Regions from separate parts of the Kosakonia oryzendophytica genome, predicted to be linked through region 1. Evidence: predicted binding sites of a transcription regulator. Region 1 holds the regulator's gene; the other holds the start of a gene.
What was found. The regulator PhoB, encoded in region 1, activates phosphate uptake and scavenging genes when phosphate is short. The targets are predictions, from matches to a motif close to CTGTCATAAAACTGNCNNAT.
Positions count from the first base shown of each region.

Region 2: a site for PhoB is predicted at 1,151-1,170, ahead of pstS (phosphate ABC transporter substrate-binding protein PstS). Genes of this name have one in related genera too.

Region 1 covers NZ_CP115659.1:4,007,974-4,024,700, forward strand. The annotation lists gene O9K67_RS19420 (2-hydroxyacid dehydrogenase) at 1-824, shown strand, start outside; gene proY (proline-specific permease ProY) at 887-2,239, opposite strand; gene brnQ (branched-chain amino acid transporter carrier protein BrnQ) at 2,322-3,641, opposite strand; gene phoR (phosphate regulon sensor histidine kinase PhoR) at 4,050-5,348, opposite strand; gene phoB (phosphate response regulator transcription factor PhoB) at 5,370-6,059, opposite strand; gene sbcD (exonuclease subunit SbcD) at 6,258-7,460, shown strand; gene sbcC (exonuclease subunit SbcC) at 7,457-10,603, shown strand; gene mak (fructokinase) at 10,660-11,568, opposite strand; gene rdgC (recombination-associated protein RdgC) at 11,668-12,579, shown strand; gene ppnP (pyrimidine/purine nucleoside phosphorylase) at 12,670-12,954, opposite strand; gene O9K67_RS19470 (AroM family protein) at 13,041-13,718, opposite strand; gene yaiA (protein YaiA) at 13,937-14,128, opposite strand; gene aroL (shikimate kinase AroL) at 14,179-14,703, opposite strand; gene O9K67_RS19485 (YaiI/YqxD family protein) at 14,976-15,437, opposite strand; gene proC (pyrroline-5-carboxylate reductase) at 15,582-16,388, shown strand; gene O9K67_RS19495 (FAD-dependent oxidoreductase) at 16,430-16,727, opposite strand, start outside.
Region 2 covers NZ_CP115659.1:5,103,341-5,116,855, forward strand. The annotation lists gene O9K67_RS24515 (hypothetical protein) at 10-351, shown strand; gene O9K67_RS24520 (hypothetical protein) at 395-784, opposite strand; gene pstS (phosphate ABC transporter substrate-binding protein PstS) at 1,224-2,264, shown strand; gene pstC (phosphate ABC transporter permease PstC) at 2,392-3,351, shown strand; gene pstA (phosphate ABC transporter permease PstA) at 3,351-4,241, shown strand; gene pstB (phosphate ABC transporter ATP-binding protein PstB) at 4,290-5,063, shown strand; gene phoU (phosphate signaling complex protein PhoU) at 5,134-5,859, shown strand; gene O9K67_RS24550 (ADP-ribosylglycohydrolase family protein) at 5,901-6,803, opposite strand; gene cbrC (PF03691 family colicin E2 tolerance protein CbrC) at 6,816-7,403, opposite strand; gene yieH (6-phosphogluconate phosphatase) at 7,430-8,095, opposite strand; gene O9K67_RS24565 (NCS2 family permease) at 8,265-9,602, shown strand; gene O9K67_RS24570 (NADPH-dependent FMN reductase) at 9,643-10,209, opposite strand; gene O9K67_RS24575 (4'-phosphopantetheinyl transferase family protein) at 10,230-10,976, opposite strand; gene mnmE (tRNA uridine-5-carboxymethylaminomethyl(34) synthesis GTPase MnmE) at 11,190-12,554, opposite strand; gene yidC (membrane protein insertase YidC) at 12,625-13,515, opposite strand, start outside.

The DNA.
Region 1 (16,727 bases):
GCGAACGCGGGCACGTTATCCGCGGAGCATTAACCCGCGCGGCAAAAGGCATCAGCACGGCGTTGATCGGGCAGCTTCCAGCGCTGGAGGTCATTAGTGGTTTCGGTGTTGGCGTCGATGCCACCGACCTCGATACCTGCCGCAGCCGTGGCATTCACGTGAGCAATACGCCCGATGTCCTTAACGAATGCGTGGCGGATACCGGACTGGCGTTGATGCTGGCGGTAACCCGTAAAATTTGCGCCGCCGATCGTTTTGCTCGGGCAGGTGAATGGGAGCATGCCGCCTTTCCCGGTGCGTGGAAAATGAGCGGTAAGCGCTGTGGTATCGTCGGGATGGGCAACATTGGCCATGATGTCGCCGCACGCGCTGCCGCATTCCGGATGCCGATTCACTACTTCAGCCCCCGTGAGGCGCGCAACCGCCAGTGGCAACGTCATGATTCCCTTGTCAGTCTGGCAAACGCGGTGGATTTTCTGGTATTGACCCTGCCGGGCGGTGCGAAGACGCACCATATTATCAACCGCGAGGTACTGGAAGCGCTGGGGCCGGAGGGCATTCTGGTGAATATCGCGCGCGGCAGTGTGGTGGACACAGAGGCGTTAATTGCAGTGTTACAGGAAGGGAAACTGCGCGGCGCCGGGCTGGATGTGTTCGAGCAGGAACCGCATATCCCGCCCGCACTGCGCGATTTACAGAATGTGGTGTTGCTGCCGCACATCGCCAGCAACACGGCGGAAACACGCCAGGCGATGGCAGATCTCACCATCAATAACCTGGTCAGTTATTTTACTGACGGGAGAGTATTAACCCCGGTCGTGTAAACCCGCTTTGTGTACCGACCTTATGCCCGCTGGCGCGTTGCTTCGCGGGCTTGTTTCGACAATTACGCGTTACGGCGTTTAAATGCCCAGCCAATCAGCAGCAGCACAATCCACGCGAACCCCACGTACAACGAGATGCGGGTTTCCGGGTGCCAACCAATCAGCGCGATGATAAAGACCAGGAAAATCAGACCAACAACGGTGGTTGCCACCCCGCCCGGAACTTTAAACTTCAGCGCACGGACTTCGTCAGCTGACAGACGGCGACGGAAGCCTATCTGCGACAGCAAAATCATGATCCATACCCATACTGTGGCGAAGGTTGCCAGTGAGGCGATCACCAGGAAAACGTTCTCCGGCATGATGTAGTTAAGATATACCGCCAGCAACAGCGCGATAGTCATCACCATCACTGTCACCCAGGGGATCCCGCGGCGCGACGTTTTGGCGAACATCTTCGGTGCACTGCCCTGCTCAGCCATCCCGTGCAGCATACGTCCCACGCCAAACACATCGCTGTTAATCGCCGAAAGCGAGGCAGTGAGCACCACAAAATTCAGGATACCGGCAGCAAAAGTAATACCCATATGCTGGAAGGTCAGTACAAACGGGCTTCCGTCAGTGCCTACCTGGTTCCACGGGTAAATAGACATGATCACAAACAGCGTACCGACGTAAAACACCAGAATACGCATCGGTACCGAGTTGATAGCGCGCGGAATCGATGTCTCCGGATCTTTCGCTTCCCCGGCGGTGATACCGATAATCTCGATGCCGCCATAGGCGAACATCACCATTTGCAGCGCCATCACCGTACCCAGCCAACCATTACTGAAGAAACCGCCATGGCTCCATAAATTGCTGATCCCGGTTGGCTGCCCGCCGTTGCCGATCCCCCAGATAATGATGCCGAAACCGGCCACGATCATGATGATAATGGTGGCAACTTTAAAGAAGGAGAACCAGAACTCCAGTTCGCCGAAGACCTTGACGCTCATCAGGTTGATGGCGCAGATAAGCAGCACCACACTCAGCACCCAAATCCAGTGCGGCACAGTCGGGAACCAGACGCCCATGTAAATACCAAACGCGGTGACATCGGCAATGGCGACAATGAGGATTTCAAAGCAGTACGTCCAGCCGGTGATATAGCCTGCCAGCGGACCGAGGTTTTCCTGAGCGTAACGAGAAAAGGAGCTGGCGGAGGGGTTGTGCACAGACATCTCGCCCAGTGCGCGCATAATGATATACGCAGCCACACCACCAATAATGTAGGCCAGCAACACGCTTGGGCCAGCCATCTTGATTGCATCTGCGGAGCCGTAAAACAGGCCGGTGCCAATTGCCGAACCCAGCGCCATAAAGCGAATGTGTCGGGTGCTTAGCCCACGCTTCAGCTTATTAGTACTTTCCATCATTTCCACTGCCATTATTCAACACAAAAATAAAAAACCACGGAGTGCGCTACTCCGTGGTTAAAAGCCGTGTATGCCGCGATTAATGGGCGCTGGAAGTAACCTGCCGACCTGCAGCACGATCCCAGACTGCCGCCAGAACCACCATCACCAGGCTTGGCATCAGCCAGGCCAGTCCCTGTTCCGCCAGCGGCAATCGCTGGGTCCAGGCCGGAAGGTGTTCTGCAAACGCAGACGCTTTCACGCCGTCAAGGATACCAAAAAGCAGACTAATAAACATGGCCGGTGCAATAACGCGTGTGGAACTGTTCCATAAAGAGCGGGTAAAGCTCAGCACCACCAGTACGATGCACGGCGGGTAGATCATGGTCAGCACCGGAATGGAAATCTGAATCAGATGGCTCAGCCCCAGGTTGGAGACCGCCATGGAGAAGATGCCCAGAATAAAAACCAGCGTGCGGTAAGAGAGCGGCAGATACTGCGCAAAGAACTCCGCACAAGCGCAGGTCAGGCCAACCGCCGTCACCAGACAAGCAATAAAAATCAACGCGGCCAGCAGCAAACTGCCTGCTCCGCCGAAGGTATGCTGAACATAAGCATGCAGAATGGCCGCGCCGTTAGCCGACTGCTCAACCAGCGCAGAACTGTCGGAACCGAGACGGAACAGCGCCAGGTAGAGCAGCGTCAGCCCTGCGCCTGCCATCAGCCCCGCCCACACCGTATAACGGGTCAGCAAACGGGCTTCGGTGACGCCACGCGAACGCGCGGCATTGACAATAACGATGCCAAACACCATGGCCCCCAGTGTATCCATGGTCAGATAGCCATTGACGAAACCGTTAGAGAACGGCGCAGTCTGGTAGGCTTCCAGCGCATGGCTGATAGGGCCGGCAGGCCAGATAATCGCGGCAATGGCGAGAATGGTCAGCGCGATAATTTTCAGCGGCGCAAGAAAATTGCCTACGGTATCCAGCAGTTTGCCCGGATAGAGGGAGATCAGGATCACCAGAGAAAAATAGATCACGCTGTAAATCAGCAACGGGATTGCGCCCTCCCCGGTCAGCGGCGCGATACCCACTTCAAACGACACCGTCGCCGTACGCGGCGTGGCAAACAACGGCCCAACCGCCAGGTAGCACACCGTCGCCAGCAAGACGCCCGCCACTTTACCAATCGGCGAACTCAGGCTATCTACGCCACCGCCGACTTTCGCCAGAGCAACTACGGTAAGCACCGGTAAGCCCACAGCGGTGATCAGAAATCCCAGCGCCGCCGTCCAGACGTGTTCACCGGCCTGCAAACCAACCATGGGAGGGAAAATGATGTTACCTGCGCCGACGAAGAGGGCAAATGTCATAAAGCCCAGAGCAACAATGTCGCGTGGTTTTAAGTGATGGGTCATATTTTTTTACTGCCTGTGGATGTGGTGTCGTAAAAATGATGTTTTTTTCGCCTTTCCAGACCGGACGATACCGCGCCAATGTTGCGGAAAGTCAGCGGGAAATGCTCTATGCATTGCGTAGCGAAGAATAGTTTTTCGATTTACCACGCAAATACAGTTGGTCTGACAATATACGGGGCGCAATTTAAACGCTTATAACGTTTAAAGGCAAGGTGGGATCGCAAAACCAGATGCTTATACTGCCTATGAAATTAATAGCAGTTAATAACTCCAATTATAAGAAAAACACATGGCTGATCATGCGAACAAAAAAGCAGCATCCGTACAAAATACGTTTCAGGGGGAAGAAAACATCGGAATAAGCGGCCTGGTAACAGAGGTCGCTGGAAAGATAAGCTGACAGCCGCGTCAGGACGCGGCTTTTTTGGCAACCAGACGTTCCGGCAGAACAAAGCTAAAGCGCGTTCCCTTGCCGGGAGTACTGACAATTTCGAGGCGGCTTTCGTGGTGATTTACCGCATGTTTCACGATCGCCAGCCCCAGGCCGCTACCGCCGGTCTGCCGGGAGCGGGCTTTATCCACACGATAGAAACGCTCAGTGAGACGAGGAATGTGCTCGGCGGCGATGCCGGGACCGTTATCTTCAACGCTGAACTCCGCCCCCAGCGGCACACGCTGCCAACGCACGGTAATCTGCGTTCCTGCTGGCGTGTGGTTCACGGCGTTATAGACCAGGTTGGAAATCGCGCTGCGCAGTTGCTCTTCATTACCCAGTACTTTCAGCGCGCTATCGACCTCAAAATGGAAGTGATGCTTTTGCTGGCTCAGGGTTTGCGCTTCCCGCTCCACGACCCGCAGCATCATTGGCACATCAATGGTTTCGTTGGGCGGCAAGGTCGGTGCAGCCTCAATCTTCGAGAGCGTCAGTAACTGACGCACCAGCCCCTCCATCCGCGAGGTTTGTTCGCGCATGGTGTGCAGCGCTTTCTCCCGCGGTGCGCCTTCGAGCGTCTGCTCCTGCATCATCTCCAGATAGCCCTGCAGCACCGTTAATGGCGTGCGCAATTCATGGCTGACGTTGGCAAAAAAGTTACGCCGCGCCCCTTCCAGTTGATGCATTTGCGTCACGTCACGCGCCACCAGCAGCAGGTGCTCCTCGCTGTAAGGCATCACGCGGATCTCCAGGTGGCGACCGGAGTTAAGCACCAGATTCAGTGGTTTGCTAAATTCTTGTTTTTTAAGATACTGCGTAAATTCCGGATAGCGCAGCAGGTTAAGGATATTCTGCCCGCTATCGTCCGGCCAGCGCAAACCCAGCACCTGTTGCGCCAGGCCATTACACCAGAAAATCGCCCCCTCTTCGGTGGTGAGGATCACGGCGTCCGGCAGCGATTCCGCGCCGCTACGAAAGCGTTTAATCAGGCTTCCCAGCTCGCGACGGCGTTTTTTATTACGCATCTGCATCTGGTGCAGCCCGTATAACAGCGGCTCCCAGCTTCCCTTTCCGGGCGGCGGAGTCATGCTTTTATCGACCCATAACCACCACGAAAGACGCAGTAAATTCCAGAAATGCCAGATCAGCAACCCGGTTACAGCGGCTAACAAAAACCACGGCAGGTAACCAAACATGACGCCGAGAATCAAGGCGGGGATACAACAAAGGAGGAGCTCCAGCACCAGCCTTTTCCATGACAGCCGTTCCAGCACGCGTCACACTCCTGTTAAATATCAGAAACGGGTCGAAAAACGGTATCCCGTGCCGCGCACTGTTTGCACCATACGATCGTGGCCGCTGTGTTCCAGCGCTTTGCGCAGACGACGAATATGCACATCCACCGTCCGGTCTTCAACATACACATTGGTTCCCCATACGTGGTTCAACAGCTGTTCACGGCTATAAACGCGTTCCGGATGGGTCATAAAGAAGTGTAAGAGTTTAAACTCTGTCGGCCCCATATCCAGGGGATTTTCACCGGTCATCACGCGATGAGAAGAAGGATCAAGGCTCAGGCCCTGCATTTCGATCACCTCTTCTACCGCCATCGGCGAAATGCGGCGCATCACCGCTTTAATACGCGCGACCAACTCTTTGGGTGAAAAAGGTTTGGTAATGTAGTCGTCGGCCCCGGTTTCCAGACCGCGTACGCGATCCTCTTCTTCGCCGCGCGCCGTCAGCATCATGACCGGAATATCGCGGGTCATCGCTTCACGTTTGAGATGTTTAATAAACTGAATTCCGGAACCGCCAGGCAACATCCAGTCCAGTAAAACAAGATCGGGCCAGGGTTCATTAAGTTGGTTCACCGCACTGTCATAATCTTCAGCTTCCACCGGTTGAAAACCATTTTGTTCGAGCACGAAGCACACCATTTCCCGGATTGGAGCTTCGTCTTCTACGACCAGAATTCGTCTCGCCATAATTTGCCCTGTCTTATTTAAGTCATCAATATATATAGCGGCGCCATTATGCGTCAGTTTTGTGACAGATTTATGAATAACATGACCGCCAGATGACCCCAGCGAGCGCTATATGACAGTCCCTATTTTCGCCAGGTTATGTCCCTCATCTGCTTAATGTTTATAATCTGCTTTATGCTTTTTTGCCACGGAACCGCTATGCGCATTATTCACACCTCTGACTGGCACCTGGGTCAAAACTTCTACAGCAAGAGCCGCGCCACTGAACACGCCGCTTTTCTCGACTGGCTGCTGGTTGCGGCGGAAGAGAACCAGGTCGACGCCATTATTGTGGCGGGCGATGTTTTTGACACCGGCTCCCCGCCCAGCTATGCCCGTGAGCTGTATAACCGTTTTGTGGTCAAACTTCAGCAAACCGGCTGCCAGTTAGTGGTGCTGGCAGGCAACCATGATTCGGTGGCCACGCTCAACGAATCGAAAGAGATCCTCGCCTATCTGAAAACTACCGTCGTCGCCAGCGCAGGCGTAGAACCTTTCTGGCTTTACCGCCGCAACGGTGAACCGGGCGCGATATTTTGCCCGGTGCCCTTCCTGCGCCCGCGCGACCTTCTGGTCAGCCAGGCAGGATTGTCCGGGCAGGAAAAACAGCAACACCTGCTGGCGGCGATCACCGCGTATTACCAGCAACAATTTACCGCAGCCAGCGAGCTGCGCGGCGATAAACCACTGCCGATCATCGCCAGCGGCCACTTAACCACCGTCGGTGCCAGTAAAAGCGACGCCGTACGCGATATTTATATCGGCACGCTGGATGCATTCCCGGCGCAGAACTTCCCGCCCGCCGACTATATCGCCCTTGGGCATATTCATCGGGCGCAAAAGATTGGCGGTGATGAGCGCATCCGCTATTGCGGCTCGCCGATCCCACTCAGTTTTGACGAAACCGGCAAAAGCAAAAGCGTCAATCTGGTGACCTTTGACGCAGGCAAACTGGCCGACGTTACCGCACTGGATGTTCCCGCCACGCAGGCACTGGCGGTTATCAAAGGCGATTTTGCTGAGATTTGCCGCCAGCTTGAACAGTGGCGCGACAAACCTGGTGATGCGCCAGTCTGGCTGGATATCGAAATTGTCAGTGCCGAATACCTGGCCGACATGCAACGGAAAATCCAGCAGGTGACGGAAGACCTCCCGGTTGAGGTCCTGCTGGTTCGCCGTAGCCGCGAGCAGCGGGAACGCATACTGGCCGGTGAATTGCGTGAGACCCTCAATGAATTAAAAGTCGAAGAGGTATTTGCCCGTCGCCTCGCACAGGAGGAACTCGACGAGACGCAGCAGGGGCGATTACAGGCGCTGTTCAGCGAAACATTGCAGGCGCTGGACGAGGAGAAAGAAGCATGAAAATTCTCAGTTTGCGGCTGAAAAACCTTAACTCGCTGAAAGGCGAATGGAAAATCGACTTCACCGCAGAGCCCTTTGCCAGCAACGGTCTGTTTGCCATTACCGGCGCGACCGGGGCGGGCAAAACCACGCTGCTGGATGCCATCTGCCTGGCGCTGTACCACGAAACGCCGCGTCTCAGTACGTTGTCACAATCGCAAAACGATTTAATGACCCGCGACACCGCCGACTGTCTGGCAGAGGTGGAGTTTGAGGTAAAAGGCGTGGCCTACCGCGCATTCTGGAGCCAGAGTCGCGCCCGCGGTTTGCCGGACGGCAATCTGCAAGCACCTCGTGTGGAGCTGGCCACCTGCGCCGACGGGAAAATTCTCGCCGACAAAGTCAAAGATAAACTCGATCTCACTGCCTCGCTGACCGGGCTGGATTACGGGCGCTTTACCCGTTCGATGCTGCTCTCACAGGGGCAATTCGCTGCCTTTCTCAATGCGAAACCTCGCGAGCGAGCAGAATTGCTGGAAGAACTGACCGGCACCGAAATTTATGGGCAGATTTCCGCCCGGGTGTTTGAGAAACACAAAGCGGCAAAAACCCGGCTGGAAACATTACAGGCACAGGCCGAAGGGGTAGTGATACTGAATGATGAGCAACGCCACCAGCTCGAGCAAGGTTTGCAGGCGCTCACTTCGCAAGAACAGCAGATCATGGCAGAGCTAGGTAGCGCCCAGGCGCAGGCAAACTGGCTGAACCGCGATGGCGAACTGCGCGCCGCCAGAGGCCGGGCGCAGGCAGCGTTGGTACAGGCGCAACAGGCGCAGACCCGTGCACAGCCGCAACTGGCCGCGCTGGAACGCGCACAACCAGCACAACAGCTTCGCCCCCTCTGGGACAGACTGGAAGAACAACGCAACGCACTTCTTCGCACTCGCAACCAGAGCGAAGAAGTAAACACTCGCTTACAGGCCCGTTTGCTTCAACGTGCACGCATCCGCGCCAGCGCGCTGCAACAGCTCACCACCCTGCAAGCCACGCACAAAACGCTGGAGATCTGGCTGAACGAACATGCGCGTTTCCAGCGTTGGCAAAGCGAGCTGACCGGATGGCGGGCGCTGTTTAATCAATTGGACGATGAGAAAAAGCAGTGGCTGAGTCTGCAACAGCGCATCCAGAGTCATGAAACCAAACTGCGTACTCTGCCGATCGCCACGCTGGAACTCAGTGTGGAAGAGACAGCCGCTGCCATGCACCAGTGCGCGCAAAACCGCCCGCTGCGCCAGCAACTGACCGCCCTGCACGCCCGTTTTGCGCCGCTGCGCAAGCAATTAAGTCTGCGCCAGCAAAGCTTGCTCGACCTGAAGGCTGAACAGGAGACGCTCAGCGCCGGACTGGCGCGCAAGCGCGAGGTGTATAAAGAAAAAAACCAGCTTTTGAGTGAGGTCACTACCATTTGCGAGCTGGAAAACCGCATCAAAGACCTGGAGAGCGAGCGCGCCCGTCTGCAACCGGGTCATCCCTGCCCGCTGTGCGGCGCAACAGAGCACCCGGCAATTGCGCACTATCAGACGCTCGAACCGGGTGTTAACCAGGCCCGGCGTAACGCGCTGGATCTGGAAGTCCGCCAGGTCAAAGAGGAAGGCGTTGCGCTCGGCGAGCGGCTGAAAGGGCTCGCCGAGCGCTATGAAAAAGATGAGCGCGAAATTGCAACGCTGCAACAAGATGAGAAAGCGTTGCTAGAGGCATGGGCGAAAGCCTGTGCAGAGCTGAACGTGATACTGGAACCGCATCGCGAGCTGACCAGTTGGCAAAGCGCGCAGGACGCGTATGAGCATCAGTTGTATTTGCTCAATCAGCGCCAGACACTGCAACTTCAGATCCACGAATTACATCAGCAAAGCGAACATTATCAGCAGGCGGTGGTTCGTCGTCGCACCAGTCTCGCCGAGGCCTTGCAGCCGCTGGCGCTGAGTCTGCCGCCGGAAGGCGAAGAGGAAGCGTGGCTGGCCGCACGTGCGCAGGAAGCGGATCAGTGGCAACAGCAACAACAACAGCTTGTCGCCCTGCATGAGCGCATGGCGTTGCTAACGCCCATTATCGACACGCTCCCCGCCGATGAGATAGCCGTTGATGAACAGACCTTCCCGCTTGAGGGCTGGCGCCAGGTGCATAATGATTGCATTTCGCTGCACAGCCAATGGCAAACGCTGCAACACCAGCTTGCCCAGCAGAGCGAAAATGAAAAGACGCTGGAAAACCAGTTTTCCGACGCGTTGAAAAACAGTGTGTTTGCCGATCAACAGGCGTTTCTCGCCGCCTTGCTGGATGAGGGCGAACGTCAGCGGCTGGAGCAGTTACGGCAGCAACTTGAACGCGATTGCCAACAGAAGCAGGCGCTTGCCGCCAGCGCTGAGCAGGCTGTCGCGGCGCACCAGGCGCAACGTCCCGCCGGAATGGACCTCAATAGCACAACGGAGAGTGCCAGCTCGGTGCTGGAACAACTCGGTCGCCAGCTACGGGAAAATACCACTCGCCAGGGCGAGTTTCGCCAGCAACTGAAGCAGGATAGCGATAACCGCCAGCGCCAGATAAACGTATTGCAGGAGATAGAACAGGCCACCGCGCGCTGTGACGATTGGGGGCATCTGAATGCGTTGATCGGCTCCAAAGAGGGAGATAAGTTCCGCAAATTCGCGCAGGGCTTAACGCTGGATAATCTGGTGTGGCTGGCGAACAATCAGCTGACTCGCCTGCATGGCCGCTATTTGTTGAAACGCAAAGCCAGCGAAGCGCTGGAACTGGAAGTGGTAGACACCTGGCAGGCGGACGCCGTGCGTGATACGCGCACGCTCTCCGGCGGCGAAAGTTTCCTGGTCAGCCTGGCGCTGGCACTGGCACTGTCCGACCTGGTGAGTCACAAAACCCGCATCGATTCGCTGTTCCTGGATGAGGGGTTCGGCACCCTGGACAGCGAAACACTGGATACCGCTCTCGATGCCCTGGACGCCCTCAATGCCAGCGGCAAGACCATTGGCGTTATCAGCCACGTCGAAGCAATGAAAGAGCGTATTCCGGTGCAGATCAAAGTGAAGAAGATCAACGGCCTGGGTTACAGCAAACTCGACGGCAAATACGCGGTGTTGTCGCGCTGACGGGCAGGCCTGATAAGCAAAGTGCCATCAGGCCTGCACACTCATACACTCACTGATTACTCGCCCAGCGGCCATAACCAGGCCGCGCCACGCACGCCGCTGGAATCGCCGTGCAGCGCCTTACGGATCGGGGTCTCGCACTCGCCGCCAAAGACCCAGTTTTTCACCAACCCTGGCACCGTTTGGTACAGACGATCCACGTTGCTCATCCCACCACCGAGTACAATCACATCCGGATCGAGAATATTGACCACATGCGCCAGCGACTTGGCAAGCCGTAGCTCATAACGGCTCAACGCTAACTCCGCCACCGGATCCTGCGCTTCCGCCAGACGAATAATCTCACTTCCCTTTAACGGCTGCCCCCCCAAACGGTGGTAATCGGTCGCAAAACCGGTGCCGGAAATAAACGTCTCAATACACCCCTGTTTACCACAATAGCAGGAGACTTCAGCGCGATAACGTAGCTCGTCGTCATCCATCCACGGCAGCGGATTATGCCCCCACTCTCCCGCGGTGCCATTACCCCCAATGTGTGAATGCCCGTTAATCGCAATACCGGAACCGCAACCGGTGCCGATAATCACAGCGAAAACGGTATGCTCGCCTGCCGCTGCGCCATCCACGGCTTCAGATACCGCCAGGCAGTTAGCGTCATTGGCCAGTCGCACTTCACGGTTCAGCCGCTGACTCAAATCCCTGTCGAACGGTTTACCGTTAAGCCACGTGGAGTTCGCATTTTTCACCACCCCGGTGTAGGGCGAAATCGACCCCGGGATCCCCATACCGACCGTGCCGCTCTGGCCCGTCTCTTTTTCCGTCAGATCCACCAACGAAGCAATCAGCTCTATGGTTTGCAGATAATCATGCGGCGTGGGCTGACGATGGCGAAATAACACGTTGCCGCTGTCGTCCAGCGCAATAATTTCTGTTTTTGTCCCACCTAAATCGATACCGATACGCACATCAAACTCCTCATAGTGGACCACGCATTAGCAATGCAACGACGACAACAATTCGCTATCATGCCCGCTGCATTTAACGACAAGGCCGTGGAAAAAATCATGCTGTGGTTCAAAAATTTAATGGTATACCGTCTCAGCCGCGATGTTGCGCTGCGTGCGGAAGAGATGGAAAAACAGCTTGCCCCACTATCGTTTACTCCATGCGGTAGTCAGGATATGGCGAAAACCGGATGGGTTCCACCGATGGGTTCACACAGCGACGCGCTGACCCATACCGCTAATGGCCAGATTGTTATCTGCGCCCGCAAAGAAGAAAAAATTCTACCGACGCCGGTGGTCAAGCAAGCACTGGAAGCCAAAATTTCCCGTCTCGAAGCTGAACAGGGCCGTAAACTGAAAAAAACGGAAAAAGACTCCCTGAAAGATGAAGTGCTGCACTCCCTGTTGCCGCGCGCGTTCAGCCGCTTCAGCCAGACCATGATGTGGATCGACACCGTCAACGGCTTAATTATGGTTGACTGCGCCAGCGCCAAAAAAGCCGAAGATACGCTGGCATTGCTGCGTAAAAGCCTCGGTTCTCTGCCGGTGGTTCCGCTGGCGATGGAGAACCCGATTGAACTGACGCTAACTGAGTGGGTCCGCTCCGGCACTGTTGCACAAGGGTTTCAGTTACTGGATGAAGCTGAACTCAAAGCGATGCTGGAAGATGGCGGCGTGATCCGCGCGAAAAAACAGGATCTGGTGAGTGACGAAATCGCCGTTCATATTGAAGCCGGCAAGGTGGTCACTAAACTGGCTCTCGACTGGCAGCAACGCATCCAGTTCCTGATGTGCGACGATGGTTCCATTAAGCGCCTGAAGTTCTCTGACGAACTGCGCGATCAGAACGAAGATATCGACCGGGATGATTATGCGCAGCGCTTTGATGCCGATTTTATTCTGATGACCGGCGAGCTGGCGGCATTGATTCAAAATCTGGTGGAAGGTTTAGGCGGCGAAGCGCAACGCTAAACCGCTCTTGCCGGATGGCGCGCCACCTTATCAATCCTGCACAATGACGTGCAGGTCAGCTAAGGCAGAGTCGTCATCCGGCGGCATGATTTACAAATAGCGGCAGAGATAAGAGCTCGGTTCCGCGACCTGCAAATGGAATTCACTGTGGCCTGGCACGTTGAACACGTCGCCGGCGCTATAGACTTTCCATACGGTTTCACCGGGTAGCAACACATTCAGCGCGCCGCTCACTACCGTCATCTCTTCAGGCTGCGCAGTCCCGAAAGTGTATTCCCCTTCCGCCATAACACCTACGCTGGCACGGCCAGTGCTACTGCTGGTAAACCCAATGGATTTCACTTTACCGGAAAAGTATTCGTTACTTTGAAGCATGAACTGGCCCTTTTAAAAAATGTATGAAAAAACAATATAGAGGCCGTGCTTTGCTTCTGTCACGCGAAATTGCGCAGTACTGCGGCCTAGACCAGCAGTTCTGACGCGAGGCGCGCCGCCAGTACATTAGATAATAAAACCGGAACATCCAGCGCTTTCTGGAGTAAATCGCGGTGCTTCTGATGGAAACCGAGACAATCGAGCATTAACACATCTGCGCCTTGCTCCAGTAGCGTCTTTCCGGCGCTGATCAATTCAGACTCTGTCGCCAGCCAGGGATGGGCCAGCACATAGTAAGGCTCGTTTTCCAGCACCTGCCATTTTCTTTTTTGCTGCGCCATCAATTCCGGGATCGGCACCATTACGCCGACCTGGTGGCCATCGACAATGGAGGCCACCAAAGGAGGGATAATGCGCTGCGGCTCTACGAGGATGGCATTACGCGCGACCAGCCCCTGAATATCTGCCGTACTCAGTAACAGGATCACATCGTAACCCTGGTTATCCAGCACTTCGATGATGCTTTGCAGGTCGCGCTCGACTTTTGCGCGAGAGAGCATTCCCAGGCTGTCATCCTGCAAACGCGTAGGAATAGCGACGTCGCCTGCTTCAACGCGATATTCACTGCGCACCTCATCGGGAGACATTTTACCCAACAGGCTGATATGGGTGATCTGCTGCGCTGACACATGCTCTGTCAGGAGCGGTAAGGTCTCTTCTACCGGCACCACACCAATGGTGAGGATCGCCAAAGTCGCACTCATTCTGCTTTCCGCCTTTCAATCATTCTGACTGCTTATGCGTTAACCACTGCCATAGCAGATGCCACTGCACGTAGGGCAAACGGACCGCTCCCGTGTTCATGTAGATTCCAGTAATTAATGAAATATACCAACTGAGGGGCGATCAGCCAGCCCCAAAATGTGACGTAAGCCCGTTTCTAAAATTTTCAGAAAATAATACCGCTGGTTGACTATCCGGCTTAGGTTTTCTCCGGATCTTCATAGCGTTTTTTAGCATCCAGCGCTTCCTGTTCGGTAGGATGCTCACTGATTAATGCATCGGGCTTAGGATGATCTGCTCGTAGCTGGTACCAGGTAACCGTCTGAGTGCCTGTACCTTTTTCAACGGCAACAATGCGGGCTTCACGCGGATAGGGTGGTTTCGTCGGCATAGCTCTTCCTTTTTTATCGGTCGGGCTATTAAGTATAGACAAACGTTTCGCTAACTGGCGCGAGCCAGCTGTAATGCCGCTTCAATGTCCGTCACCACCTGCTCCGGCGGGAGTGCGGCATCCACCACATAGTGTGCAGCTTCACGGTATAGCGCATCGCGGAGCGCCAGCACTTCACTCACCTCTTCGCTGATAGGCTTGCCGGTTAGCGTTGGGCGCTGCCCCTCTTCCGGGAAAGCTTCCAGCCGATCGGCCAGTACAGACACCGGTGCACACAGATAGATCACCACACCCTTTTCACGCATAAAACGGCGGTTATATTCGCTAAGAACAATGCCGCCTCCGGTGGCGATCACCCGCGCGGGCGCGGTTACCGCCTCCAGCGCCGCCGTTTCTTTTGCCCGAAATCCATCCCACCCTTCATTATCAACAATGGTCGCAATACTTTGCTTAACCTCTTCCTGCAACCAGTGATCGGTATCGATAAACTCACATCCCTGCGCCAGCGCCAGCGCCAGGCCCACGGTGGTTTTACCGCAACCGCGTGCGCCAACTAAAAAAATGGGTAGCGTCATGAACTGGTGTTTCCTCCGGGTCCTACGCAACACAGGACGGATAATGAGACAGCGAATGATACCACTTAACTAGTACAATATTCACCGTAAAATTTACGTTACACTTTTATGTCCACCACGGAGGATAATCTCATTTCACCCAGAGCTGATAACGAGTGTGGCTGTAAAGATTACGTGGCAACATATGTAGCGGCAACATTACTGAATGTATCACAGGCTGGCAAGCCCGCAAGGCGGCAAACCATACCCTGTTACGCGAGGTTGTGCAAAAATTATTCTGTCTGGCGGCGCTTAACTTCCAGCAGCCATTTATCCAGTTGCGCGGCGAACTGCTGACGATCCCGCTGCGAGAGGCTATCCGGGCCGCCTGTCTGGATACCGCTGGCACGCAGCGTATCCATAAAATCACGCAGGGTCAGTTTTTCACGAATGGTGGCTTCAGTATAGCGTTCACCGCGCGGGTTCAGCGCCGCAGCGCCTTTGGCCAGCACTTCCGCCGCCAGGGGAATATCCGCCGTGATCACCAAATCCTCTGCGCTACACAGCCGCACAATTTCGTTATCGGCCACATCAAACCCTGCCGGCACTCTCAACGTGCGGATCACTCGCGACGGTGGGACGCGCAAACTCTGGTTAGCCACCAGCGTAAGGGGGGTTTGCGTGCGCTCAGCGGCGCGGAATAAAATCTCTTTGATCACGTTCGGACAGGCGTCCGCATCGACCCAAATCGCCATAGTTGCTCCTTTTGATTGCGCTGCATTGTCGCTTTAATTCCCCGTCGGGGAAAGTCGCGCGATCGTCGCAGAAGCTTTAGCCCTGCGCGGAAATCCACGTTAAGCTATATGCCACAAGCAATTACAAGCAGAGAGACAGACGTGATGGAAAAAAAAATCGGTTTTATCGGCTGCGGTAACATGGGTAAGGCGATCCTCGGTGGCCTGATTTCCAGCGGCCAGGTTCTGCCAGGACAAATCTGGGTGTACACCCCGTCACCCGATAAAGTCGCCGCCCTGCACGATCAGTTTGGCATCAATGCGGCGCAAAGCGCGCAGGAAGTGGCGCAGATCGCCGACATCGTCTTTGGTGCCGTTAAGCCGAACATCATGGTGAAAGTGCTGAGTGAAGTAGCGTCCAGCCTGAATAAAGAGACGCTGGTTGTCTCAATTGCCGCCGGCGTGACGCTCGATCAACTGGCGCGCGCACTCGGCCACGATCGTAAAATTGTGCGTGCTATGCCGAATACTCCCTCGCTGGTGAACGCCGGGATGACCTCCATTACGCCAAACGCCCTTGTGACGCCGGAAGAGACCGCTGATGTCCTCAATATCTTCCGCTGCTTTGGTGAAGCCGAAGTGATTGCCGAACCGATGATCCACCCGGTCGTCGGCGTGAGCGGCTCCGCGCCCGCTTACGTATTTATGTTTATCGAAGCGATGGCGGATGCTGCTGTGTTGGGTGGGATGCCGCGCGCGCAGGCTTACAAATTTGCCGCACAGGCGGTCATGGGCTCAGCCAAAATGGTGCTGGAAACCGGCAAACACCCGGGCGAGCTGAAAGATATGGTCTGCTCCCCTGGCGGCACCACCATTGAAGCGGTAAAAGTACTGGAAGAGAAAGGCTTCCGTTCGGCGGTCATTGAGGCCATCGAAGCCTGCATGGCAAAGTCCGATAAACTCAGCAAGTAACTCGCCGCCTCTCCCCAACGGGGAGAGGGTTTCAGCGCCTGTCAGGCCAGTATTTCGCTGGCAACATTAATACTGACAGGCTGCTGCATTTTCAACAGTAACCCCGCCGTCGCGCTGTACTCGCCACAGCTTAATACAGCTTTTAACACTCCCGCTTCGCCGTATAGCACAGCAAAACGTTTATCATCAAACGAACCGAGCATTTTGATGCTGTCCCACTCGCGGGCATAACCAAGGTACTCGAAACGGGTGCCAAAGTGGGTGGTCCAGAAAAACGGCACCCGATCAAACGCATGATGTTCGCCCAGCATATTCAGCGCTGCAATATGCCCTTGCTGC
Region 2 (13,515 bases), 1.1 Mb from region 1:
ATTGATTAAATGAAGTTTGTTATCGTTTTTTCGGTAATATTTATCGTCGGCATGGTCGCTTATATCGTCTATCTGTTTAACCGTGACCATAAGATCCAGACACAGGGCCATGAATTGCAGGCTACCGTCGAAGAGGTCAGCTACATCAGCTCAAACGACAATGGCACCATTAACATTAAATATCGGCTCGCATTGCAAGAAGGAGGGGCCACCCGATCGGTGGAAGGGAAAGAGACCATTTCTGCCTTTAACGCATCAAAAATACAGAAAGGCAATAAAGTGGATATTAAGTATCTGGATGATCAACACATTCTGTTTGTGTTCGATAAACAGCAAGCGCCAGGCAGTTAGCCGCAGCGTAAAAAAGAGGTTGCCGATGGCAACCTCTCCTGACTTATTTGACCCTACGGCTCAGTTCATCAAGCTTGTTTTCCAGCGAATTAATGCTGCGTTGCATGTCATCAACTTTACGGCTTAATTCATCATTGCGTCTTTGCAGGTTTTCTCTGTCCCGCCCCATTTCCGAGAGCGTTTTTTTCATATCAGCGATGTCTTCTTTTTGTTTTGGCGCATCCTCTTGAATGTTTCTGAGTTTATTTACGCTCAGGTAATCCGATGGGACGATAGTTGCGTTACCCGTGTCATGTTCTGTGCCCTGCAAAACCATCACCGAATCAGACTGATAACCGGAGGAGCCAAGAGATACGGGCCTGTCGGCGGCATTGCCGTATGTAGCAGGAAGAAACGACAGCAATCCGATAGCGACAGCAACTGATTTAATCATCATCATTCCTTAGGGTTTACTATGTTGCATCAACAATGGTCCGACTTCGTAGCTATATAAATACGAAACCAGAGGCTTGTCTGCTACCTCTTCCTGGTAGCGCTGTCGCGCTGAAAATCGGTGGCGGATGATTGCTAAATCACTGGAAAAGGGATCGTTAGCTGGGGCGGAATAGCGGCGTTTATTCTGGCAGCGCTTTATGACAAATCCGGATTTTCAGCTACGTTTGGATTGTCATAAAAAGAAAATGTTCGTGTAATGAAGTTGTGGTAATTGAATGTTATTACATTGATTTATAAATGTTTTTAATAATTCAGCAAGGATATTTCATTGCTGTCATTAAACAGTAACAATCATTGCATATAACTGTCATCAAAGTGTCCTATTTTGCTCCGAGTAGCAACTCAAACAACGATTTACGAATCTTGCAGGAGACATTATGAACGTTATGCGTACCACTGTCGCAACTGTTGTCGCCGCGACCTTATCTCTGAGCGCTTTTGCTGCCAATGCTGCGGCAAGCCTGACCGGTGCTGGTGCAACTTTCCCTGCGCCGGTGTATGCCAAATGGGCTGATACCTACCAGAAAGAAACGGGTAATAAGATTAACTACCAGGGTATCGGTTCTTCCGGCGGCGTGAAACAAATTACGGCTAAAACGGTTGATTTCGGTGCTTCCGATGCCCCGCTGGCTGATGACAAACTGGCTCAGGAAGGCCTGTTCCAGTTCCCGACCGTAATCGGCGGTATTGTACTGGCTATTAACGTCCCGGGCATTAAATCCGGCGAGCTGGTACTGGATGGTAAAACGCTGGGTGATATCTATCTGGGCAACATCAAAAAATGGGATGACGCAGCGATTGCAAAACTCAACCCGGGTCTGAAACTGCCTTCGCAGAACATCGCGGTTGTGCGTCGTGCTGATGGTTCTGGCACCTCTTTCGTCTTCACCAGCTACCTGGCGAAAGTCAACGAAGAGTGGAAATCCAAAGTTGGCTCTGGCTCCACGGTTAACTGGCCGACCGGTCTGGGCGGTAAAGGTAACGACGGTATCGCCGCATTTGTACAGCGTCTGCCGGGTTCCATTGGTTATGTTGAATATGCTTACGCTAAGCAGAACAACCTGACCTACACCAAACTGCTGTCTGCAGATGGTAAAGCGGTTAGCCCGACTGAAACCAGCTTCTCTAACGCCGCAAAAAATATCGACTGGAGCAAATCCTTCGCTCAGGACCTGACTAACCAGAAAGGCGCGGATGTGTGGCCAATCACTTCCACCACCTTCATCCTGGTGCATAAAGAGCAGGCTAAACCGGAGCAAGGCGCTGAAGTCCTGAAATTCTTCGACTGGGCTTACAAAAAAGGCGGCAAACAAGCTAACGAACTTGACTACGCCACGCTTCCGGAAAGCGTCGTGACTCAGGTTCGCGCTGCATGGAAAGCAAATGTGAAAGACAGCAGCGGTAAAGCACTGTACTAATCACAGATTATTGAAGAATATGGCGAGTGGCGCTTACACCACTCGCCTTACAGATTCTCTGTAGGCCCGTAAGCCGATGCATGCGCCTTCGGGCAAATTCGTAAGACGTTAAACTGAAGAGTAATTTATGGCTGCAACCAAGCCGGCATTTAACCCTCCGGGAAAAAAAGGCGACATGATTTTCAGCGCACTGGTAAAACTGGCTGCGCTGATTGTGTTATTGCTGCTCAGCGGCATTATTGTGTCTCTGATTTTCTCCGCCTGGCCAAGCATTCAGAAGTTTGGTTTCTCATTCCTGTGGACCAAAGAGTGGGATGCTCCGAATGACATTTATGGTGCGTTGGTACCTATTTACGGCACTATCGTCACCTCAGTTATCGCGCTGCTGATCGCGGTTCCGGTGAGTTTCGGCATCGCGCTGTTTTTGACCGAACTGGCGCCAAACTGGCTGAAACGCCCGCTGGGTATTGCGATTGAGCTGCTGGCGGCTATCCCCAGTATTGTCTATGGCATGTGGGGCTTGTTTATCTTTGCTCCGCTGTTCGCCACCTATTTCCAGGAGCCGGTGGGTAATGTGCTCTCCACCATTCCGTTTGTGGGCGCGCTGTTTTCCGGGCCGGCGTTCGGTATTGGCATTCTGGCTGCCGGGGTGATCCTCGCGATCATGATTATTCCTTACATTGCGGCGGTTATGCGCGATGTGTTTGAACAAACGCCGGTGATGATGAAAGAGTCGGCGTACGGCATTGGCTGCACCACCTGGGAAGTGATCTGGCGCATCGTGCTGCCGTTCACGAAAAACGGGGTGATTGGCGGCATTATGCTGGGGTTGGGCCGCGCACTGGGCGAAACCATGGCGGTAACCTTTATCATCGGTAACACCTACCAACTCGATAGCGCTTCGCTGTTTATGCCGGGCAACAGTATCACTTCCGCACTGGCGAACGAATTCGCCGAAGCGGAATCCGGTCTGCATGTTGCCGCGCTAATGGAGCTGGGACTGATCCTGTTTGTGATCACTTTTATTGTGCTGGCCATTTCTAAAGTGATGATCCTGCGACTGGCGAAAAACGAGGGGGCGCGCTGATGGCAACGCTTGAAATGCAAAGCACGGTGCAATTAGCCGAGTCGCGCCGCAAAATGCAGGCGCGTCGTCGCATGAAAAACCGTATCGCCCTGACGCTGTCGATGGCGACCATGGTGTTTGGTCTGTTCTGGCTGGTCTGGATCCTCTTTTCTACCGTGGCACGCGGCTTTGATGGCATGTCTTTGGCACTGTTCACTGAAATGACACCGCCGCCGAATACGGCGGGTGGCGGTCTGGCGAACGCTCTGGCGGGCAGTGGTTTGCTGATTCTGTGGGCAACCGTCATCGGTACACCGCTGGGCATTATGGCGGGGATTTATCTGGCCGAGTATGGGCGTAAGTCGCTGCTCGCGGAAGTGATCCGCTTTATCAACGATATCCTGTTGTCTGCGCCTTCTATTGTGGTGGGGCTGTTTGTTTACACCATTGTGGTCGCGCAAATGCAGCACTTCTCCGGCTGGGCAGGCGTGATTGCGCTGGCGCTGTTGCAGGTGCCTATTGTTATCCGCACCACGGAAAACATGCTGAAACTGGTACCGGATAGCCTGCGTGAAGCGGCGTATGCGCTGGGAACGCCTAAATGGAAGATGATTGCGGCGATTACCCTGAAGGCCTCCGTCTCCGGGATTATGACGGGAGTGCTGCTGGCGGTTGCGCGTATTGCGGGTGAAACCGCGCCGTTGCTGTTTACTGCGCTTTCTAACCAGTTCTGGAGTACCGACATGATGCAGCCTATCGCTAACCTGCCGGTGACGATTTTCAAATTCGCTATGAGCCCGTTTGCCGAATGGCAAGAATTGGCCTGGGCCGGGGTATTGATTATCACTCTCTGTGTACTGTTGCTGAATATTCTGGCGCGCGTCATTTTCGCGAAGAGTAAACACGGTTAATTTTTTGCGACGCGGCGATAAGCGGCGTCGAGTTGAGGAAAGAGATAAATGAGTATGGTTGATACGACGCCGGGCAAAATTCAGGTTCGCGATTTGAACTTCTATTACGGCAAATTCCATGCACTGAAAAACATCAGCCTGGATATCGCTAAAAATCAGGTGACTGCGTTTATCGGGCCGTCAGGCTGCGGCAAGTCCACGCTGTTGCGTACCTTTAACAAGATGTTTGAGCTCTACCCGGAGCAGCGCGCTGAAGGTGAAATCCTGCTGGATGGCGATAACATCCTCACCAATACCCAGGATATCGCGCTGTTGCGTGCAAAAGTGGGCATGGTGTTCCAGAAGCCGACGCCGTTCCCGATGTCGATTTACGACAATATCGCCTTTGGCGTGCGTCTGTTTGAGAAGCTCTCCCGCGCCGATATGGACGAGCGCGTGCAGTGGGCTTTGACCAAAGCCGCATTATGGAACGAAACCAAGGATAAACTGCACCAGAGTGGGTACTCTCTCTCCGGTGGTCAGCAGCAGCGTCTGTGCATTGCACGCGGTATCGCGATTCGCCCGGAAGTGCTGTTGCTGGATGAGCCCTGTTCAGCGCTGGACCCGATTTCAACGGGTCGTATTGAAGAGCTGATTACTGAGCTTAAAGAGGATTACACCGTCGTGATCGTTACCCACAACATGCAGCAGGCTGCGCGTTGCTCCGATCATACGGCGTTTATGTATCTCGGCGAACTGATTGAGTTCAGTAATACGGATGATCTGTTCACCAAGCCGAAGAAGAAACAAACCGAAGACTATATTACCGGGCGCTACGGTTGATATGCCCGAACCGCAAAGGCGTAAACGCCTTGTTTTAACGTGAAATCTGTCGGGCATTTGGAGTTGAACCATGGACAACCTCAACCTTAACAAACATATTTCCGGGCAGTTCAACGCTGAACTGGAAAGTATCCGCACTCAGGTAATGACCATGGGTGGAATGGTGGAGCAGCAGCTTTCTGATGCGATCACCGCGATGCACAACCAGGACAGTGAGCTGGCAAAGCGCGTCGTCGAAGGTGATAAACAGGTCAACATGATGGAAGTGACCATCGATGAAGCCTGTGTGTGTATTATTGCCAAACGCCAGCCTACGGCGAGCGACCTGCGTCTGGTCATGGCAATTATTAAAACTATTGCTGAGCTGGAACGTATTGGCGATGTGGCGGATAAAATTTGCCGTACCGCACTGGAGAAATTCTCGCAGCAGCATCAGCCTCTTCTGGTGAGTCTGGAGTCGTTGGGCCGCCACACCGTGCAAATGCTGCATGATGTGCTGGACGCCTTCGCCCGCATGGATCTGGATGAAGCGGTACGCATCTACCGCGAAGATAAAAAAGTGGATCAGGAATACGAAGGCATCGTGCGTCAGTTAATGACGTACATGATGGAAGATTCCCGCACTATCCCGAGCGTCCTGACTGCTCTGTTCTGCGCCCGCTCTATCGAGCGTATTGGTGACCGCTGCCAGAATATTTGCGAATACATTTTCTACTTCGTGAAGGGGCAGGACTTCCGTCATGTCGGCGGTGATGAGCTGGATAAGCTGCTTGCCGGGAAAGATCCGAAAGAGTAATGCAGCAATATCACCCCCTCGCTACGGAGGGGGTGAGTGTCTCAGGCTGATTTCACCAGCAGTTTTCTCGCCAGATTATCGATATCCTCATACTGCCACAGTTTATCGCGCCAGCGTTGCGGAATACCGTTCACGCCGTAATACGCGCCGGCTAACTGCCCGACAATCGCGGCCGTGGTATCGGCATCGTCGCCAAGGTTGGTAGCCAGAAGAATCGTTTCCTCAAAATCACCGCCCTTTGCGAAACACCAGAGCGCGGCTTCCAGGCTCTGTACGCAATAACCGGTGCCAACGATATCCGCTCGCGTTTTCTGCAAATAGCGGCCTTCAGCGATGTGGCGCAGCTTTTCTTGCTGCGGCAGTTGCGGGATATGTGTCAGGATCTCCTGCTTGCTCATACCGCTCAGCGCATTGATCAGCATCTGTGCAAATAAGCGGCAACTGGCGACGGCTTCCGGGGCGGCATGGGTAGTACGCGATGAGGCTTCGGCATACTCCAGCACCTGCTGCGCATCCGGGAAATACCACAGCACGACGGGAGCAAGACGCATCAACGACCCGTTTCCGGCCGTTCGTGGATCGCTGGAACCGGCAAACGGTTCGCCATCGCTGGCAAATTTTTGCAGCGCCCCCGCAACAGTCATACCGATATCAAAACAGTGGCCCGTGGAGCTGAAATAGCCCCATTTCCACCAGTTAAGATAACGATTCATCTGATCTCTGGCATCAAAACCCCGGCAGGTCGTCAGGCTTTCCGCCAGGCACAGGGCCATAGAGGTATCATCCGTCCACTGCCCGGCTTGTAAGTGAAACGGGCCGCCGCCTACCATATCCGTTACCGGGGGAAAGCTGTCTTTCGGGCTAAATTCAACGGCAGTGCCCACGGCATCCCCGGCTGCCAGGCCGAGAAGCGTGCCCTGGTAGCGCTCAAGTAATTCTGGCATGGGTATACTCCGTCAGGATAAATCCGCCCACAGGCGTAGTTTTCCGCAATGCAGGCAGCGGAAGAGGTAACCCTGGCAGTCGCCGCCATCGAGAAGGTACTCAGGCAGTTTCTCGTAGTCCATACCAAATGCATAGCAGTCGGCTTGCAGGTCGGCAAACTGATCGAGTTTATCGGCAATTTCTTTCCAGCCGACGTACCCCACAAAAGCGCAGAAGTCGTTGCAATGCGCCAGCCAGTACTCCTGTTGCCAGCCGCAGTAACCCGGTGTGCGTTCGGTCAGCTCAACGAGACGGTCTTCCGGCCAGGGATTTTTGAACCCGGTGAATTCGCCGTCGTTGTCGTACTCCGCTTCAACGCCATCAACACTGGATTCGTCCTGAAAACTGCCGCCAAACTTTTGCGCGGCTGCGCCGTCAGCGATACACCACGGGCAAAGGTAATCGATCTCTTCGGTGGTGTAGAACGGATTGGTGTAATAAATCGCGGTCGGCTGCTGGCAGCAGGCGCAGGTGACCGTTTTGTCATCAGAAAACACCCCGGTGTCCAGGGGATGTGGGTGGTATTTAAAGACCGGAAGTGGTCGGGTTGCCTGGGCCATAAAAACGTCCTGTTTAGTGGTTTTGGTTAACGCGTAACATGCCACCCGCGTGCGCGCCACAGCTCTGGCAACTGCGCTAAATCAGTGAACGTAGTCACTTTCGGGTGATCGATAGGTTGGTTATGCGGATCGGCGCAGAAGTAAAACACTTCCATACCCGCCGCAATACCTGATTGTGCTCCGGCAGTGGAGTCGTCCACCAGAATACAGTTTACCGGATTAACATTCAGCGCTTTTGCCGCATGGTACATTAACGCTGGATCGGGCTTCCAGCGCTGGATGTCATAACCGCTGAACAGCGTGTCCGGAAAGTGATGCAGCAGACCCAGTTTACCTAAAGAGTGCTGCATTTTGCTGACCGGGCCGTTGGAGACCACGCACATCGGCACGCTAACAGCATCCAGCAGTGCGCCCGCGCCGGCAATCACTTCCAGCTCGGCATCAAACAGACGCGCGACCTCATCGCGGTACACTGGCTCCAGCGCGCTTTTCGCCAGAGCTACGCCATATTCAGCGCTGATGACATCAATAATTTCGTACAGTTTCATACCCTTAAAGCGCTTAAAGACCTCTTCCAGCGCCAGCGTGATGCCAAATTCTTTAAACATATGCACATAAGCGCGTGAGCAAATTACTTCACTGTCGACCAGGGTGCCGTCACAGTCGAAAAAAACCGCTTCAATGTGGGACATGCTGTTTCCTGTTTTGTTGCGAGTTTAACGTTTACTTAACGCAGATAGCGGGACGCAATCGTTGCCGTATAAGCAAATTCAATGAAAAAAAGTGTGTGATAACCGTCAACATTGTCTCATTTTGGTATAGGATAGCGACGAATTTTCCCTCCTATTCCGGAAATTGATAATGAGCCAACAACACACTACCCAGGCATCGGGCCAGGGGTTGCTTGACCGCGTGTTTAAACTGCGCGAACACGGCACATCGGCACGTACCGAAGTGATCGCCGGTTTCACAACGTTTTTGACGATGGTGTATATCGTCTTTGTTAACCCACAAATTTTGGGCGTCGCCGGGATGGACACCAGCGCAGTATTCGTTACCACCTGCCTGATTGCTGCATTTGGTAGCATCCTGATGGGACTGGTTGCCAACCTGCCGGTAGCGCTGGCACCGGCGATGGGCCTGAACGCCTTCTTCGCGTTTGTGGTGGTGGGCGCCATGGGATTGTCCTGGCAAGTGGGTATGGGTGCCATTTTCTGGGGGGCGGTTGGCCTGTTGCTGCTGACCCTTTTCCGCGTCCGTTACTGGATGATTGCCAATATTCCGGTGAGCCTGCGTGTGGGGATCACCAGCGGTATCGGTTTGTTTATTGGCATGATGGGTCTGAAAAACGCCGGTGTCATTGTCGCGAACAAAGAAACACTGGTGAGCATTGGTAACCTGACTTCCCACAGCGTTCTGCTGGGCGTCCTCGGTTTCTTCATCATTGCGATTCTGGCATCCCGCAATATTCACGCCGCAGTGCTGGTTTCCATCGTGGTGACCACGCTGCTGGGCTGGTTGCTGGGTGATGTGCAATATCACGGTATTGTTTCCGCACCGCCGAGTGTGGCCAGCGTGGTTGGCAACGTAGATTTAGCCGGTTCGTTTAATATTGGTCTGGCTGGCGTGATCTTCTCCTTTATGCTGGTGAACCTGTTCGACTCCTCCGGTACGCTGATCGGTGTTACTGACAAAGCCGGGCTGGTGGACGAAAACGGCAAGTTTCCGCGCATGAAACAAGCGCTGTTCGTTGACAGTATCTCTTCCGTTACCGGGTCCTTTATCGGAACCTCTTCTGTTACGGCGTATATCGAATCTTCTTCCGGCGTGTCTGTCGGTGGTCGTACCGGCCTGACTGCCGTTGTGGTGGGTTTGTTGTTCCTGTTGGTTATCTTCCTGTCGCCGCTGGCGGGGATGGTGCCGGGCTACGCTGCTGCGGGTGCGCTGATCTATGTTGGTGTGCTGATGACATCCAGCCTGGCGCGTGTGAAGTGGGAAGATCTGACAGAAGCGGTACCTGCGTTTATCACTGCGGTGATGATGCCGTTCAGTTTCTCCATTACTGAAGGTATCGCGCTGGGCTTTATCTCTTACTGTGTGATGAAAATCGGGACGGGGCGCCTGCGCGATCTCAGCCCGTGCGTCATTGTTGTCGCACTGCTGTTCTTGCTGAAAATCGTCTTTATCGACGCGCATTAATCTGCATTTCCCTCTCCCTTGCCGGGAGAGGGAAAACCGATTACCGCTTAACGCGCTGGATATACTCTCCGAAAGCGGTAAGTTGCCCGCTCAGATGATCAAGCGTGCTTTGATCAACCACTTCCCCCGTCTGCTGATCCACTTTGTTCTGGATGACTCCGCCCATAAATTCAGGCTTATTCATCACCATTGCATCGAGAAAGACGAGGATTTGGCGCAGATGATACTGGCAGCGTGCACCGCCGATTGCGCCCATTGAACTGGTTTGAATCAATACAGGTTTCCCGGCGAGCGGCTGTTCCGGCAAGCGTGATAACCAGTCTATGGCGTTCTTCAGGCCACCCGGCACTGAGTAGTTGTATTCAGGGGTGACGATAACCACACCATCCGCTGCGCGGATTTGTGCGGCAATGGCTTCCAGGCTCTGCGGAAATCCTTCTTCCTGTTGTATATCGGCATCATACAGTGGGATATCAGCAATCGAGGGCAGCGGTGTGATAGTCATTCCCGCAGGCGCAAGCTTGGGCAACGTACGTGCAACCATGGCATTAAAAGAGCCTTTACGCAGACTCCCAAGCAGTGTCACAACATTGAGTTCAGCAGACATGATGACTCCTTGCTAACGGATCAGTTAAGGATCAGGGCTTTTTCGGCAGGTAAGCTGGTGAATCGCATCAGACGGGAGGCGGGATCGTTGGCGCGCGTTTGTACATCGGCAAGGTAACGCCACCCTTTTTGACTATCAAATTCCCAGATTTTAAGGCTTTCGATGGCGGGGGCGACGGCCACCGACCAAATCAACACGTCTTCAGCATCACACATCACTTCCACTTGCGCCAGTTGCGCCACGCGAAGTCGACCGGAGCCTGGCAAAAGCTGTAACTGCCCGGGATCATCCTGCATCTGATGGATCAGCTTCATCACGCTTTGGCGCAGTGTCAGAATCTGAGTTTGTGCTTCATTCGGATCGCTTTGGTTATTGATCCACAACTGTTCATTGCCTGTGAATAGAGGCTGCTTTTGCCCGTGCGGGTTATGGAAACCCCGTGTCGCGCGTTGAAGCTCCATATCCAGACCGCATTCACCCTCTGTTGTTAGCGCAACGCCCACCATGTTTCCGGCATAGGACAGCGAGAACTGCGGCAGGCTGCTGTCGGCAAAGGCGGGTTTTCCGCTGGCTTCAATAGCAATCTCCGGCAACTCGCTGATGCCGTACAGCATAAACATCATTTCGGCGAGTAAGGCCCTGGACGCGAGGAAACGTGAGCGTCGATGTTCGGGGAGCTGACGAGCGCTGTCATGACAGGTTACCGGGAGTCGGGTAGAGACGAGATGTCCTTCTGAAAGAATCCCTCTTGCAAAATGCGTAGCCATTTTTCGCTCCGTGATAATGGTCTGGATGAATCGAATCGATAATCAATATTATCGCCCATACTGGATAGGTTTTAATGCGGAAATTCGCATCTGAAAAGTCCTAAGCGACCATATTTACATTTTCTTTAGCCAATCCTGCGTACTTTACGAAATTTGGCCGCCAGGGAAGCAAACGGCCGCTAAAACGGCCGTTCGGTGAGCAGTGGGAAAGGGTTATTTACCGATACAGAAACTGGAGAAAATACGACCGAGTAAATCATCGGAGGTAAACTCGCCGGTGATCTCACTCAAGCTCTGCTGTGCCAGGCGGAGCTCTTCAGCCAGCAGCTCACCAGCCCATGCGCCAAGCAGTTGCGCTTTACCCTGTTGCAGATGCTCCGCCGCTGTTTCCAGCGCTTGCAGGTGGCGGCGGCGTGCCAGGAACCCGCCTTCCATGTTAGTGTCGAATCCAATGCTTTGCTTGAGATGAAGACGCAGCGTGTCGACGCCTTCGCCGGTATGCGCAGAGAGGCGTATAAGTGAGTGGCTATTCACTTCGCTCATGCCTGGTTGCTCGCCGGTAACATCCGTTTTGTTACGCACCACCGTAATCGGTAATTTCGCCGGTAAACGGGCAATAAAATCTGGCCATATTTCCGCCGGGTCAACCGCGTCAGTCGTGGTGCCATCCACCATAAACAGTACCCGGTCCGCTTGCTCAATCTCCAGCCACGCGCGTTCGATGCCGATACGCTCGACTTCATCACAGGCTTCACGCAGACCTGCGGTATCGATAATGTGCAGCGGCATGCCATCAATATGGATATGCTCGCGCAACACGTCGCGGGTAGTGCCGGCGATATCGGTCACGATAGCGGCTTCCCGCCCGGCCAGCGCATTCAGCAGGCTTGATTTTCCGGCATTTGGGCGGCCGGCAATCACCACTTTCATCCCTTCGCGCAGCAGACTTCCCTGGCGTGCTTCAGCGCGCACAGCATCCAGATCGGCAATCACGCTGTGCAACTGCGCTTCAATTTTTCCGTCCGAGAGAAAATCGATTTCTTCATCCGGGAAATCGATCGCGGCTTCGACATAGATGCGCAGGTGAGTAAGTGCTTCCACCAGGTGATTCACGCGGGTGGAAAACGCCCCTTGCAATGAGTTCAGCGCTGAACGTGCTGCCTGCTCGGAGCTGGCATCAATCAAATCGGCGATGGCTTCAGCCTGCGCCAGATCAAGCTTATCGTTGAGAAATGCGCGTTCAGAAAATTCACCCGGTCTGGCAATACGCAGCCCTGGCAGCGTCAGAATGCGTTTTAACAGCAGATCGAGGATCACCGGGCCGCCGTGGCCCTGCAGTTCCAGTACATCTTCACCGGTAAAGGAGTTTGGCCCTGGGAACCACAGCGCAATGCCCTGGTCCAGCGCTGCGCCATCAGCGTCCAGGAACGGCAGATAGTCGGCATAACGCGGTTTTGGCAGTTTGCCTAATACCGCCTGCGCAACGTCGCGCGCCTGGCGGCCGGAAATACGCAAGATGCCCACACCACCGCGTCCCGGTGGGGTTGCCTGGGCGACAATCGTGTCGTTATGGCTCATGGTTTGTTTTCCGAAACCTCAAAATAAAAAAGGCGGTCAGATGACCGCCTTGTCTGAATCTTAACGCGTATCAGGAGCTTTTCTTCTCGCGGCTATGCAAACCACGTTTCTCCAGACCACGGTAAATCAGCTGCTGCTGAATAATGGTCACCAGGTTGCTGACGATATAGTACAGCACCAGACCTGATGGAAACCACAGGAAGAACACCGTGAAGATGACCGGCATAAAGGTCATGATCTTCTGCTGCATCGGGTCGGTCACGGTGGTCGGCGACATCTTCTGAATGAAGAACATCGTTACGCCCATCAGAATCGGCAGGATGTAGTACGGGTCTTGTGCGGACAGGTCATGGATCCACAGTGCGAACGGCGCATGGCGCAGCTCAACAGAGCCCATCAGCATATAGTACAGCGCCAGGAAGATTGGCATCTGAATCAGCAGCGGGAAACAGCCACCCAGCGGGTTCACTTTTTCCGCTTTGTACAACGCCATCATTTCCTGGCTCATACGCTGCTTGTCTTCACCCAAACGCTCACGCATGGCCTGAATTTTTGGCTGCAGCATGCGCATTTTCGCCATGGAGGTGTACTGCGCTTTGGTCAGCGGGTACATGATGCCACGAACGATAAAGGTGATTGCAATGATGGAGAAGCCCCAGTTACCCAGGAAGCTATGGATCCATTTCAGCAGTTTGAACAGCGGCTGAGAGATAAACCACAACCAACCGTAATCCACAGTCAGATCCAGATGCGGTGCAGCGGCTGCCATTTTGTCCTGAATTTCCGGACCCACCCACAGGGTGCTGTTCAGCGATGCAGTCTGGCCTGGTGCGATGCTCACTGGCTGCGATTTGTAGCCGATGGCTGCAACGCCATTGCCCAGGTTGCTGGTATAGAAGTTGTTCGTACCATCGTTGCGCGGGATCCACGCTGTAGCGAAATACTGTTGCAGCATTGCAAC